One region of the Paraburkholderia sp. SIMBA_054 genome, then DNA from elsewhere that is predicted to be linked to it. Evidence: predicted binding sites of a transcription regulator. Region 1 holds the regulator's gene; each other region holds the start of a gene.
What was found. The regulator HrcA, encoded in region 1, represses chaperone genes, less so after heat shock. The targets are predictions, from matches to a motif close to TTAGCACTCNNNNNNNNNGAGTGCTAA.

Region 1 (4,667 bases):
TCGATCTGAAGCACGATCGCGGCGGCATGGTCGACATCGAGTTCACCGTGCAGTACTGGGTGCTGCTGCACGCGGCGCGCGATCCCGAGCTAATCCGCAATACGGGCAATATCGCGCTGTTGCGCGAGGTGTCGCGCTTCGGGCTGATGAGCGGCGAGGAGGCCGATACCGTGGGCGCGGCTTACCGGACGTATCGGAAGCTGCAGCACAAGCTGCGGCTCGACGGCATGGAGAAGGCTCGCGTCGAGCCTCACGCCGTCGAGAACGAACGCGAGGCCGTGCTGCGGCTGTGGCGGCGGGTGTTTGGATGAGGTTGCGCGCTGGCGCGGAGTGTTGAAGCCCGCGCCGCGCCATGACGGGCGTTTCACGCCGTCGTGAGCATTTCCTTCGCGTGCTTGCGCGTGGTGGCCGTGATTGCCAGGCCGCCGAGCATGCGCGCGACTTCTTCGATACGGCTCGTCTTGTCCAGCGATGTCACCGTGCTGACCGTGCCGTTCTTGCCCTTGCTGCTTTTCGCGACCTGGAAGTGGTGATCGCCGCGCGCCGCGACTTGCGGGAGGTGCGTCACGCATAGCACCTGGCGCTGCTCGCCGAGCTGATGCAGGAGGCGCCCGACCACTTCCGCGACACCGCCGCCGATCCCCGTGTCCACTTCGTCGAAGATCAGCGTCGGCGTTGGGCTGGCCGCGCTCGCGATCACCGAGAGCGCGAGACTGATACGCGCGAGTTCGCCGCCCGAGGCCACCTTCGCCAGCGGCCGCAACGGCACGCCCGCATGGCCCGCGACGCGGAATTCGATCTGTTCCATGCCATGCGCGCCACCGTCGGGCAGCGGCACGAGCGCGACTTCGAAGCTGCCGCCCGCCATCGACAGTTCCTGCATGCCCGTCGTCACCGCAGCGCCCAGCGCCTTCGCGGCTTTCGCGCGCGCCTTCGACAGCACCTTGGCGTCGGCGAGATACGCGTCTTTCGCCTTCGCCTCGGCGGCGCGCAGCGCGTCGAGATCGGCGGCGGCGTCGAGTTTCGCGAGCTGCTCGCGGCGCTCTTCATGTTCTTGCGGCAAGGTTTCCGGTTGCAGCCGGAATTTGCGAGCCGCCGAATGCAGCGCGTCGAGGCGCTTCTCGACCTGGGCGAGCCGGTCGGGATCGAGTTCCAGCCGCTGCGCGTAGTGGCTCAGCGAGTACGCGGCTTCCTGCAACTGGATTTCGGCGGGTTCGAGCGCGGCGAGGGCGTCGTTCAGCGCGGGATCGATCTCGGCGAGATCGCGCACCTTGGAGATGACGGACGACAGATGACCGAGCATCGCTTCGTCCGATTCGGACAGCGCGGACAGCGCTGCCTGCACGCCGTCGATCAGATTTGCCGAATGCGACAGCCGCCGGTGCTCGACGTTGACCTCTTCCCACTCGCCGGGCTGCGGCGAGAGCTTGTCGAGTTCCGCGAGCTGCCATGCAAGACGCTCGCGTTCGAGTTGCAGTTCGCGGTCCTTGCTCTGCGCGGTTTCGACGGCCTGCGCCGCATCGCGCCAGGTGCGCCATGCGCGGGTCACGGCGGCCTTCGTGTCGAGCAGCCCGGCATGCGTGTCGAACAGTTCGCGCTGCGCATCGGGCCGCATCAGCAGTTGATGCGCGTGCTGGCCGTGAATATCGACGAACATTTCGCCGAGTTCGCGCAATTGCGTGAGCGTCGCCGCCGTGCCGTTGATGAAAGCCCGCGAGCGGCCGTTGCCGTCGACCACGCGGCGCAGCATCACCGTATTGCCGTGCTCCGTCTCGATGGCGGCAAGCGCCTGTTCATCGAGCCATGCGTCGACGTCCGGATGCGTGTCGAACTCGGCCGTGATGTCCGCACGCGCCTCGCCGTTGCGCACGACGCTCGCATCGGCGCGTGCGCCGAGCGCCAGCGCAAGCGCGTCGATGAGAATGGATTTGCCGGCACCCGTTTCGCCGGAAAAGACTGTGAAGCCGCTGTCGAATTCAAGATCGAGCGCGGCGACGATGACGAAGTCGCGTATCGAGAGGTGGCGGAGCATGGCTCGTCTGTGTGGCGTGGCTGGCGTGAGTTGGTGTGGTGTGTTGTCGTTACGCTCGGGCCTGGCAGCAGGCGGCGCTGGCGAGAATTCAGTCGCGTGGATCGTCTTCGTGCGACGGATACTCGTTCCAGTGCAGCTTCTTGCGCAACGTCGCGTAATAGCTGTAGCCGACGGGATGCAGGAAAGGCACCGTATGGCGCGAGCGGCGCACGTCGATCGTGTCGTTCAGTTCGAGCGCGGTGAACGACTGCATGTCGAAGTTCACGTTGACGTCGCGGCCCGAGATGATCTGGATGCTGACCTTGGAGTCGTCCGGTATCACGATAGGGCGGTTCGACAACGCATGCGGCGCGATCGGCACGAGCACGAGGCCTTGCAACTGCGGATGCAGAATCGGCCCTTGCGACGACAGCGCGTAAGCTGTCGAGCCCGTCGGCGTCGCGACGATCAGCCCGTCCGAGCGCTGGTTGTACATGAAGCGGCCATCCACGGAAACGCGCAGTTCCGCCATGCCCGAAAAGCCCGAACGGTTCACGACGACGTCGTTGAAGGCGAGCGCATGGTAAATGGGCTGGCCGTCGCGCATGATCCGCGATTCAAGCAGCGTGCGCTCTTCGCGCTCGAAGGTGCCCGACAGCATCTGCGGAATGATCTCGCGCATGTCGGTGAACGGGATGTCGGTGATGAAGCCCAGCCGCCCGTGATTGATGCCGATCAGCGGCGTCCTGTACGGCGCCAGTTGCCGGCCGATGCCCAGCATTGTGCCGTCGCCGCCGAGCACGATGGCAACGTCCGCGCGCGCGCCGATTTCTGCCACGCGCAGCGCAGGCCATTGCGTCGCGCCGATTTCCTGCGCGGTTTCCGCCTCGAACACGACGTCGAAGCCGAGCTTCCCGATGCACGCGGCGAGCGCGGTCAGCGGTTCCCCGATGCCCGGCGTATTGCTGCGCCCGACGAGCGCAACGGTCTTGAACTGGCTGTTAGCTTGCATGCCGGCATTACACCATAGGTGCGACGTGAAAAGAACCGTCGAAGGCGGCGCCACGCCCGTCGGGGCTGACACGCGACGGCCGCGCGATGCCGGCCAGCCTTCGCCCGATTGTCGTTAGAATGGTGAAGTCCTCATGACAGATGTGACGACTGTCTGGATCCATGCGATGCGGCTTGTGCGCGGGCGGGGTGCCGCGCAGGGCGCGCACGGCTGTCAAGCCGCCGCGCCGCGTGCCGCCGCGCGCTCGCCGCGATGCGGTGGTTACGCTAAAATTTTTCGCCATGCTAGATCCTCGCGCACAAACCCTTCTGAAAACGCTGATCGAGCGGTATATCGCCGAAGGTCAGCCGGTCGGCTCGCGCACGCTTTCGCGGTACTCCGGGCTCGAACTGAGCCCGGCGACGATCCGCAACGTGATGTCCGATCTGGAGGAGCTGGGGCTCGTCATCAGTCCGCATACGTCGGCGGGACGCATTCCCACGCCGCGAGGCTACCGGCTTTTCGTCGACACGATGCTCACCGTCGAGTCGGCCGCCGACGAGGACGCCGTGATGCGCGCGGTGAAGACCACGCTGCAGCCGGGCGAGCCGCAGAAGGTGGTCGCGGCCGCCGCGAGCGTGCTGTCCAACCTGTCGCAGTTCGCGGGCGTGATCCTGACGCCGCGCCGCAGCCACGTGTTCAAGCAGATCGAATTTCTGCGCCTGTCCGACAAGCGCATCCTGCTGATCATCGTGACGCCGGAAGGCGACGTACAGAACCGCATCATGGCGACGCAGCGCGATTTCTCGCCGTCGCAGCTCACCGAGGCAGCCAACTACATCAACGCGCACTTCGCGGGCCTGTCGTTCGACGAGGTGCGCCTGCGTCTGCGCGAAGAAATCGACGAACTGCGCGGCGACATGACGACGCTGATGCACGCAGCCGTCACCGCGAGCACGGACATCACCGATACAGGCGAAACCGTGCTGATTTCCGGCGAGCGCAATCTGCTCGAAGTGGCCGACCTTTCGTCGGACATGGCGCGGCTGCGCAAGCTGTTCGATATATTCGATCAAAAGACGAGTCTCCTTCAGTTGCTCGATGTGTCGAGCCACGCGCAAGGCGTGCAGATTTTCATTGGCGGCGAGTCGAACCTCGTCCCGATCGAGGAAATGAGCGTGGTGACCGCGCCGTATGAAGTGAACGGCAAGATAGTGGGCACGCTCGGCGTGATCGGCCCGACGCGCATGGCCTACAACCGCGTGATTCCCATCGTCGACATCACCGCGCGCCTGCTTTCGATGACGCTCAGCCAAGGGTAGCGTCGAGCTCGGCATGGTGTTCATCATGCGCGGCGTTTTTCGCCGTGCCAATTGGCCGAACGGCCAGGTATCGGCGGCAGACCGCGCCGCTATAATGGGCTTCCCGATTCATTACGTGCCGCGCGCTTGCACGGCTCTTCCCTTTGCCTATGCGCTTCGACCTCGAGCGGCCCTCGCAGAATGCTGCGGCACATCGTGTCGCCGTGTTGCTGATCAATCTCGGCACGCCCGATGCGCCGACGCCTCGCGCCGTCCGGCGCTATCTCGCGCAGTTTCTGTCCGATCCGCGCGTGGTCGAGATTCCGTCGTTCGTGTGGCAAATCATCCTGCGTCTGTCGATCCT
Region 2 (4,667 bases), on a different contig from region 1:
TCAGATACAGATCGCCCGCCGTCAGGCTCGACGCCGATAGCGACGTCGGCAGAATGCCCGCGATGGTCCACGGCTGGCGCCCGACTTCCGCGACGATCCAGCCGAACTCCGCCGCGAGCCACGGCAGCGGAATCGCCCACACGGCCCAGCGCAGGAACCAGCGCCGGTTGTCACGCAGCAGCGAGCGTTGCGCGCAGAAGAAGAACGCGAGCACGAACGTCGTGAGGAACAGGATGCCGAGGCCGACCATCAGCCGGAACGACCAGAACACGGGCAGAACGGGCGGCACGGTTTTCTTTGCGGCCTGTTTGATCTGCTCGGCGGAGGCGTCGGTGACGTTCGGCGTGAACTGCTTGAGCAACAGGCCGTAGCCGAGGTCCTGCTTGTGCTGGTCGAAGGCAGCATGCGTTGCGTCGCTGGCGTCGCCTTGCTTGATCTTTTGCAGCGCGTCGTACGCGAGCATGCCGTTGCGGATGCGCGTCTCGTTGCGCGCCATCAGTTCTTTCAGACCAATGACAGGCTCGTCGAGCGAACGCGTCGCGATGATGCCGAGCGCGTACGGCACCCGCAACGCGTAGTCGGTGCGCTCCGCCTGCTGGTTCGGAATGCCGACAATCGTGAATGGCGCGGGCGGCGGCGCGGTTTCCCATTCGGACTCGATCGCGGCGAGCTTCATCCGCTGCACTTCGCCCGTGGTGTAGCCCGATTCGTCGCCGAGCACGATCACGCATAACGTGGACGCCAGCCCGAAGCCGGCCGCGACGGCGAACGAGCGCACCGCGAAGTCGATGTCGCGGCGCTTGAGCAGATACCACGACGACAGCCCGAGCACGAACATCGACGCCGTCACATAGCCCGCCGACACCGTATGCACGAACTTCACCTGCGCGACGGGATTGAAGATCACGGCGAACAGGCTCGACAGCTCCATGCGCATCGTTTCGTAGTTGAACTCCGCGCCGACCGGGTTGTTCATCCAGCCGTTCGCGATCAGGATCCACAGCGCGGACAGGTTCGAGCCGAGCGCGACGAGAAACGTGACCATCAGATGCTGGATGCGCGACAGCCGGTTCCAGCCGAAGAAAAACAGCCCGACGAAAGTCGATTCCAGAAAGAACGCCATCAGCCCTTCGACGGCCAGCGGCACGCCGAAAATATCGCCGACATAGTGCGAGTAATACGACCAGTTGGTGCCGAACTGAAACTCCAGCGTCAGACCTGTGGTGACGCCCATCGCGAAGTTGATGCCGAACAGCTTGCCCCAGAACTGCGTCATGTCCTTGTAGATCGGCTTGCCCGTCATCACGTAGACGCTTTCCATGATGACGAGCAGCCACGACAGCCCGAGCGTCAGCGGCACGAATAGAAAGTGATACAGCGCCGTGACGGCGAATTGCAGGCGAGAGAGATCGACGACGTCGCTAGCGGGCATGGTTGACACCTTGAGTCGAAGGCGGCGGTGGGACGGATGCGGGCACCGACAGCAGCGCCTGGGCGACCTGCGCAGGTGGCAGCGACATGTTCTGCGCCTGCGGGTGATTGAAGAACGCGAACTTGAGTGCGAACAGAAGCGCGAATTTGATCGCGAGCACGATCAGGATGTCGCGGGCGAAGGTCGGGCCGCGAGCCCACGCGACGATGCGGCTGGCGAGCGTGCGGCGGGTGGCATTCCTGTGATTGAGCGTTATGGCCATGTTTTATGGGCAACGACATCGCGCCGGTTGACCCGGCAGGACACAGTGCGCATCACTCGCGGCACTGGCGCATGCACAACCATTGTAGGAATGGGCTGACGGACGGGCCCGCGTCATCGTGTCGCGAGGTGGCCGGTCCCTATCACTAATAAGTCACGTTCTGCGCGAGGTCAAGGCAATGTCTCGACATTGACGCGAATTGACGCAATATTTGACGACGCGCAAGAAAAAGCCCCGCCTTCTTGCGAAGAGCGGGGCTCTGTTTCGAAACGGGTGCGGCCGGTAACCGGCGTGCGCCCGCTGCTTCTCTGAGGTTACGCGTACTCGGCCAGCGCGGTGCGCATTTTCTTCATCGCGCTTGCTTCGATCTGGCGAATCCGCTCCGCCGATACGCCGAACTCGTCGGCCAGTTCATGCAGCGTCGAGCCGCCCGAACCGTCGTCTTCGACCTGCAGCCAGCGTGCTTCGATGATGCGGCGGCTGCGCGGATCGAGCGACTCCAGCGCGCTCGCGATACCGTCGCTATGCAGACGGTCACGCTGACGCGCGGCCAGCACGGCTGTAGGCTCACTGTGCGAATCGGCCAGATAGGCGATCGGGGCGAACGCTTCTTCGCCGTCTTCGACCTGGCCTTCGAGCGCGATATCGCCGCCCGACAGCCGTGTTTCCATCTCGGCCACTTCCTCGCGCTTCACGTTCAGCTCTTTCGCCAGGCCCTCGATCTCGTCCGGCGTGAACGACTGCAAGCCTTGCTTGTGGCTGCGCAGGTTGAAGAACAGCTTGCGTTGCGCCTTGGTCGTCGCCACTTTCACCATGCGCCAGTTGCGCAGGATGTACTCGTGGATTTCGGCCTTGATCCAATGCATTGCATAGGACACGAGGCGCACGTTCTGCGTCGGGTCGAACCGCTTCACGGCCTTCATCAGGCCGATGTTGCCTTCCTGGATCAGGTCGGCGTGCGGCAGACCATACCCGAGGTAATTGCGCGCGATCGACACGACCAGTCGCAGATGCGACAAGACGAGCTTGCGCGCCGAGCCGAGATCGTTCTGCTCGCGGAACTCGGTGGCGTACTGGCGCTCTTCTGCCGGCGTCAGCATCGGAATCCGGTTCACGGCCTGGATGTAGGCGTCGATATTGCCCAGCTGGCCGGGCAGAAGAGAAGCGTGCGAGAGCGCCAGTGCACCTGCCGGAGCGGCCTTAGCCGACGACTGGCTCAAAGTACTCGGAAGGGTCAATGTGTTGCTCACGTAGCAAACTCCTTTATTCAGACAAATGTCCGCCAAAGCGGACCACGATGGATGTTAGCACTCTCATTTACCGAGTGCTAATACTTAGAAGCCATAGGGGCATGCAAGTTCCCTCTTTCCTATCGAAAATGCACGTTCAATAGCATCGTACCTCATCTGCGGGTTTGGCACCGAACGCTTAGCATTCCTCGGCTGCGGCATGATTCTGAAATCGTCGGTAAGATTTTTTCGAAAACAGAAGCAGTTATTTGTGAGTTTTCAGTTGTTATTAAGGGTCCGATAGTTGCTGCGGTCTCTAGAATGTCGCTGCACGATGTCCCTGCTAAACCTCGTATTCGGTGGACGTACGATGGAAAAAAAGAACAACCCCTCGTCGAATCTGGCACTCAAATTTGCCGTCGCTGCCGCGCTTTTCGGCGTATCGGGTCTGGCTTCGGCGGACCAGTTCGGCGTTCAGATCGCGGGCGGTCTCGCCGAGCACCACGTTCGAAAGCTCGACCTTGGCTTCGTCTGGGACCCTAATCTGACCTGGTGGGAAATCGGCGACTGGCATTTCGCGCTGATCGGCGAGGCGCACGCCGCGTGGTGGCATACGGACGAAGGCAACGATCACGACAATATCGGTGAATTCGGCGTGACGCCGGTCGTGCGGTTCATCAAGGGCTCGGGCGCGATCCGTCCGTTCATCGAGGCGGGCATTGGTGTACGGGTTTTGACCCATCCGCGCATCGCGTCGAGTTACACGCTCAGTTCCGCGTTCCAGTTCGCCGACATGGTGGGCGTCGGCGCGCAATTCGGCTCGCATCAGCAGTACCAATTTGGCTACCGCTTTCAGCACATCTCCAATGCAAGTATCAAAGAGCCGAATCCTGGTATAAATTTCCAGCAGATTTACGTGCAGTACAACTTCTGACGACCGCTGCCGCTGTCGGCGCCGTCGTCGATAGGGGCGAACGCGATGCCGGCAAAAGTGATTGAAGCGATTCGCGGGCTGGAGCGCGATCGCTTTCGCGCGATGGTGGAAGGAAACGGACAGCAGCTCGACGCGCTGCTGTCGGACAACGTCATTTACGTCCACACGAACGGCAAGCGCGAGTCGAAGCAGCAGTTCATCGACGCCATCACGGCCGGGCGCCGCCGCTATCGCCAGATCGAGGTGCAGTCGCAGGACGTGATGCCTGTCGGACGCGAGACTTGTGTCGTCACGGGGCGCGCGCTGATCGAGATGGAAGCGAATAGCGGCGCGCTGCTCTTTCCGATCGCCTACATGGCGATTCAGGCGCAGGAAGACGGCAAGTGGCAGCTGATCGCGTGGCAGGCGACGCGTTGCGCAATCGAGTGACGCGGATCGCACCATCACTCTTTTCCTGACGGAGGCCACTTTGTGAGCGGTCCGTGCGCGCCGGCGACGGTTGAATCGCCGGCGTTTGCGCTTCTGCGGTCTTGCCTGTTCGTTTTCGCCTTGCCTCGGTTTGCTGTTACGTTACTTCTTGCCGTTACGCCGCGACGCGCCGGTCGGCAGCCGCCCAACCCGCGCGATTGACGCCGCTGACGACGGCATCGACGACGGCCGTCATTTCGTCCTCCGCTACGCCTATGCCATGACGCATCGGCTGCTCGCCCACGCGGCTGGCGACGAACACGATCGTGCGGCCGTCCGTGGTGCGCGCCGTCTCGAACGATGTAATTTCGATGGTTTGCTTCGAAGCCGCCGCCATTTCCT
Region 3 (4,667 bases), on a different contig from region 1:
CGCTCTACGATCTCGCGTTATCCATTGACGGCAACCGCACTGTCCGTCGCAACACGTCCCAGTTCGCTGGGCGAATGCGTGAGACTGAAGCGTTCGTTGGACGCCGCGCCGTTCAGATGAAAGTTGCCCACGGCCGCTTCGCGCTGGATCGCGGGATTGTGCGAAGCGAGCACACGCGCATTGCGCCAGTGACGATCGAGCCGCCGTGTCTCACTCGTCGCTGAGGCTCCGCCCACTTCGAATACGAGCGTGGCCGCCTCCAGCACCTGTTCGATCACGATCTGCTGCGCCTGATAGGCTTCGATATCGAGTGCGATATACGTATCTGTATTCGCGCGACCCGCGAGTCTCGCCTGATACGCATTTTCGAGCGAACGTGCCACCGATGCAGTAATGCTCTCAGCCGAATACGCGAGACTGGCCAGCCGCCCCACCACACGATGCACGAGCGGGTTGTCGCGCGGGCTCGAACGACCGGGCACGCCGAACGTGCGGGTGTGCGCCTGCGCGAAGGCAATACCGTCGCGCAGCACCGCGCGCGCGATGCCCGTCAGCGTCGCGAGATGGACGGTCTGATAGAAGGCCGTGAGCGAGGTATTGCGGCGCGGCTCCGAGGCCTTGTAGCGCACCAGTAGCTGATCGTCGCTCACATGGACAGAGTCGAAGCGCGTCGTTCCGCTCGCAGTCAAACGCTGTCCGAAGCCGTCCCAATCGTCGATGCGCGCGACACCGGGCGCATCGGCGCGCACCACCACGCGCACGTCGTCGGCGCCGTCGTGCGCGGCGACGTCGATCCAGTCCGCGTAGAGCGTGCCCGTGCTGTAGTACTTCTCGCCATTCAACCACCAGCCGTTGCCGCTTTTGTCGGCCACCAGCGTGACGCTATTGTGCGTGCTCGCGGTGCGCTCGGATATCGCGGCACCCACGGACTCACCCGCCGCGATCTTCGGGAGCCAACGCTCGCGCAGCGCTTCGTCATCGCTTTCGAGCCGGCTTTCGATAAACCCCGAATTCAGCCGCAAGATCTGCGGCAGATTCGAATCGGCCTCACCCAGGCGCGTCAAAAGACGAAAGAACTGCGGCAACGTCGCGCCGCTACCGCCATAGCGCTTTGGCACTCGTAACGCGGTGAACCCTGCTTCCTTCAGCCATTGCACTGCATCGTAGGCGAGTTCCCGATTCTGCTCGCGCTCGATGCTGCCAGCTGCAATCCGCTCGAAAATGGGCGCGAAGCGCGCGTCAAGCTCCGCGTCGTCTGCACCGCTGACGGCATCGTGCTGGGCGGTGGGAATCGTACTCATCGACAGTCTCCGGACAGGTTCACAGCATTCCAGATTAAGCGTCGCACACGCGCCGTTGCAACCAACAAAAGCCGATAACGATATCTGTCGATGCGCGTACCGCGTGCTTACGCACGCTACGTGCATTGCAAATCTCGCGCGGCCCGTTAAGTTTGTGCAAATCGATTATTGGAGCGCGCATACAGCGCTTTTTATACTCGGCTCTCAGTCAGCACTCTTCGCGTGAGAGTGCCAATGAGAAAACCAGTCGTCATCCGTCAAGAAGGAAGAACAGATGAGTTTGCGTCCGTTACATGATCGCGTGATCGTGAAGCGTCTCGATCAGGAAACCCGTACGGCGTCGGGCATCGTGATTCCCGATAGCGCTGCTGAAAAACCGGATCAGGGCGAAATCCTCGCAGTCGGTCCAGGCCGTCGCAGTGACGACGGCAAGCGTATCGAGCCTGACCTGAAAGTCGGCGAACGCGTGCTGTTCGGCAAATATGCGGGGCAGCCGGTGAAGGTCAACGGCACCGAACTGCTCGTGCTGCGCGAAGAAGATATCGTCGCAGTCGTTCAATCCTGAGGAGAGTCCCATCATGGCAGCCAAAGAAATCGCTTTCAGCGATAACGCGCGGTCCAAACTGGTTGAAGGCGTCAACCTGCTCGCCAATGCGGTGAAGGTGACGCTCGGCCCGAAAGGCCGCAATGTCGTGCTCGAACGTAGTTTCGGCAGCCCCATCGTCACGAAGGACGGCGTGTCCGTGGCGAAAGAAATCGAGCTCGCGGACAGATTGCAGAACATCGGCGCGCAGCTCGTGAAGGAAGTCGCATCGAAAACGAGCGACGCCGCCGGCGACGGCACGACGACGGCCACCGTGCTCGCTCAGGCCATCGTCCGCGAAGGGCAGAAATATGTGGCGGCAGGGCTCAATCCGCTCGACCTGAAGCGCGGCATCGACAAGGCCGTGATCGCCGCCGTCGAAGAACTGAAGAAGATCAGCAAGCCGACGACGACCAGCAAAGAGATTGCCCAGGTCGCAACCATCTCGGCCAACGGTGAAGAGTCGATCGGGCAACGCATCGCGGAAGCGATCGACCGCGTCGGCAAGGAAGGCGTCATCACGGTCGAAGACGGCAAGTCGCTCGCCGACGAACTCGATGTCGTGGAAGGCCTGCAATTCGATCGTGGCTATCTGTCGCCCTACTTCATCAACAATCAGGACCGGCAACTCGCCGTGCTCGAAGAGCCGTTCGTGCTGCTGCACGACAAGAAGATCTCGAACATCCGCGATCTGCTGCCCGTGCTCGAGCAGGTCGCGAAGTCGGGGCGGCCGCTGCTGATCATCGCGGAAGACGTCGAAGGCGAAGCGCTCGCGACGCTGGTCGTGAACAACATTCGCGGCATTCTGAAGACTGTGGCTGTCAAGGCGCCGGGCTTCGGCGACCGCCGCAAGGCGCTGCTCGAAGACATCGCGATTCTGACGGGCGGTCAGGTCATCGCCGAGGAAACGGGTTTGACGCTCGAAAAAGCGACGCTGGCCGAACTCGGCCACGCCAAGCGCATCGAGGTCGGCAAGGAGAACACCACGGTCATCGACGGAGCCGGCGAGAAGACGAATATCGAGGCGCGTGTGAAGCAGATTCGCGCGCAGATCGCAGAGGCGACGTCCGACTACGACCGCGAGAAGCTGCAGGAGCGCGTCGCGAAGCTCGCCGGCGGTGTGGCTGTCATCAAGGTAGGCGGCGCGACCGAAATCGAAGTGAAGGAGAAGAAGGACCGCGTCGACGATGCGCTGCACGCCACGCGCGCGGCAGTCGAGGAAGGCATTGTGCCGGGCGGCGGCGTGGCGCTGATTCGCGTCAAGCAGGCGATCGCCGAGCTGAAAGGCGTGAACGCCGATCAGAACGCCGGCATCAACATCGTGCGGCGCGCACTCGAAGAACCGCTGCGCCAGATCGTTGCGAATGCGGGCGAGGAAGCGAGCGTGATCGTCGCCAAGGTCGCGGAAGGTTCGGGCAATTACGGGTACAACGCGGCAACGGGTGAATACGCTGATCTCGTCGAAACCGGCGTCGTGGATCCGACGAAGGTCACGCGCACCGCTCTGCAAAATGCGGCATCTGTGGCAAGTCTGCTGTTGACCACGGATGCCACCGTGCATGAAGCGCCCAAGGATGCAGCGGCCGCGGCTTCACCGGTGGGTCCGGGCGCGGGTGGTCCGGGCTTCGACTTCTAGCATGCTTGATTGAACTCACCGATGCTGTAGAAAAGCTCAGTGCAAAAACGCCGCACGTATCGACAAGATACGCGCGGCGTTTGCATTTGATAAAGTGCGCAAGCCTTTCTGTTACGCGCTGCGTCAGTCTTCGCCCCGCCATGCCGTCAGACGCCGCTCGGCAACAACCACGCCTTGATTGAACGCGAGTCCCAGCACCGCGAGCGTGACGATACCCGCATACATTTTCGGGATTTCGAACGTGAACTGCGAGTAGTTCACGAGATAGCCAAGCCCCGCCTTTGCGCCCACCATTTCTGCCGCAATCAGCACCAGAATCGAATAGGCGCCCGCCACGCGGATACCCGTAAACACGGCGGGTACAGACGCAGGCAGCACGACTTTCAGAAACAGTTGCACGGGTTTGAGCCCCATCGACCGCGCGGAGCGGATCAGCAGCGGATCGACGTTGCGTACGCCTGTGACGGTATTGAGGAGCACGGGCCAGATGCACGAATAAATGACCATCGAGACCTTCGACGTCTCGCCCATCCCAAGCACGAGCACGAACACGGGCAGCAGTGCGAGCGGCGCGGTGTTGCGAAAGAGTTCCAGCAATGGGTTCAGCACATCGGCAAGCGTGCGATACCAGCCGATAAACAGTCCCAGCGGCACGCCGACTGCAACTGCAATCGCGAACCCCGTCGTCGCCCGCGCCGCGCTGGCAAGCAGATGTACGCCCAGTTCGCCCGAAACGACCATATCGAACAACGCGCGCAAGACCGTCGAGAACGGCGGCAAGAACGTCGCGTCGACCCATCCGGCGCGCGGCAACACTTCCCAAAGCGCAATGAACGCGACGATGGCGATACTGCCACGCAACGCGCGAGGCGCCGCCGCCGAAGCATACTCGCCGATTGCATGCCACGCGCCGCGCTTCGACTCGACAGACAAAGTACTCATGGTTCCCCCCTATCGAGACTGTTATCAGGCCGCGTGGGCCACCTGCAGATGCGACCCGCTGCGGCGTTGCCGGATCAACTGCCAGATCTCGTGACGCAGACGCACGAACTCTGGCGTCGCGCGCACGTCTTCGGAAAGGTCTTCGCGCGGCACGTGCACAGGCAGCGTATGCGTGATACGTCCCGGCGCCGCCGCCATGACGAGC

Region 2: a site for HrcA is predicted at 2,999-3,025, ahead of rpoH (RNA polymerase sigma factor RpoH). Genes of this name have one in related genera too.
Region 3: a site for HrcA is predicted at 1,510-1,536, ahead of SB822_RS15850 (co-chaperone GroES). Genes of this name have one in related genera too.

What each region holds. Positions count from the first base shown of each region.
Region 1 is NZ_JAWRXV010000030.1:104,784-109,450, forward strand. It holds gene glnE (bifunctional [glutamate--ammonia ligase]-adenylyl-L-tyrosine phosphorylase/[glutamate--ammonia-ligase] adenylyltransferase) at 1-311, shown strand, start outside; gene recN (DNA repair protein RecN) at 365-2,032, opposite strand; gene SB822_RS31540 (NAD kinase) at 2,121-3,023, opposite strand; gene SB822_RS31545 (hypothetical protein) at 3,031-3,306, opposite strand; gene hrcA (heat-inducible transcriptional repressor HrcA) at 3,305-4,324, shown strand; gene hemH (ferrochelatase) at 4,474-4,667, shown strand, end outside.
Region 2 is NZ_JAWRXV010000005.1:253,119-257,785, reverse strand. It holds gene SB822_RS08515 (cytochrome ubiquinol oxidase subunit I) at 1-1,432, opposite strand, end outside; gene cydP (cytochrome oxidase putative small subunit CydP) at 1,422-1,694, opposite strand; gene rpoH (RNA polymerase sigma factor RpoH) at 2,009-2,944, opposite strand; gene SB822_RS08500 (acyloxyacyl hydrolase) at 3,294-3,857, shown strand; gene SB822_RS08495 (nuclear transport factor 2 family protein) at 3,903-4,286, shown strand; gene leuA (2-isopropylmalate synthase) at 4,441-4,667, opposite strand, start outside.
Region 3 is NZ_JAWRXV010000011.1:123,285-127,951, reverse strand. It holds gene SB822_RS15855 (acyl-CoA dehydrogenase family protein) at 18-1,301, opposite strand; gene SB822_RS15850 (co-chaperone GroES) at 1,576-1,866, shown strand; gene groL (chaperonin GroEL) at 1,880-3,520, shown strand; gene SB822_RS15840 (ABC transporter permease) at 3,644-4,462, opposite strand; gene SB822_RS15835 (ABC transporter ATP-binding protein) at 4,487-4,667, opposite strand, start outside.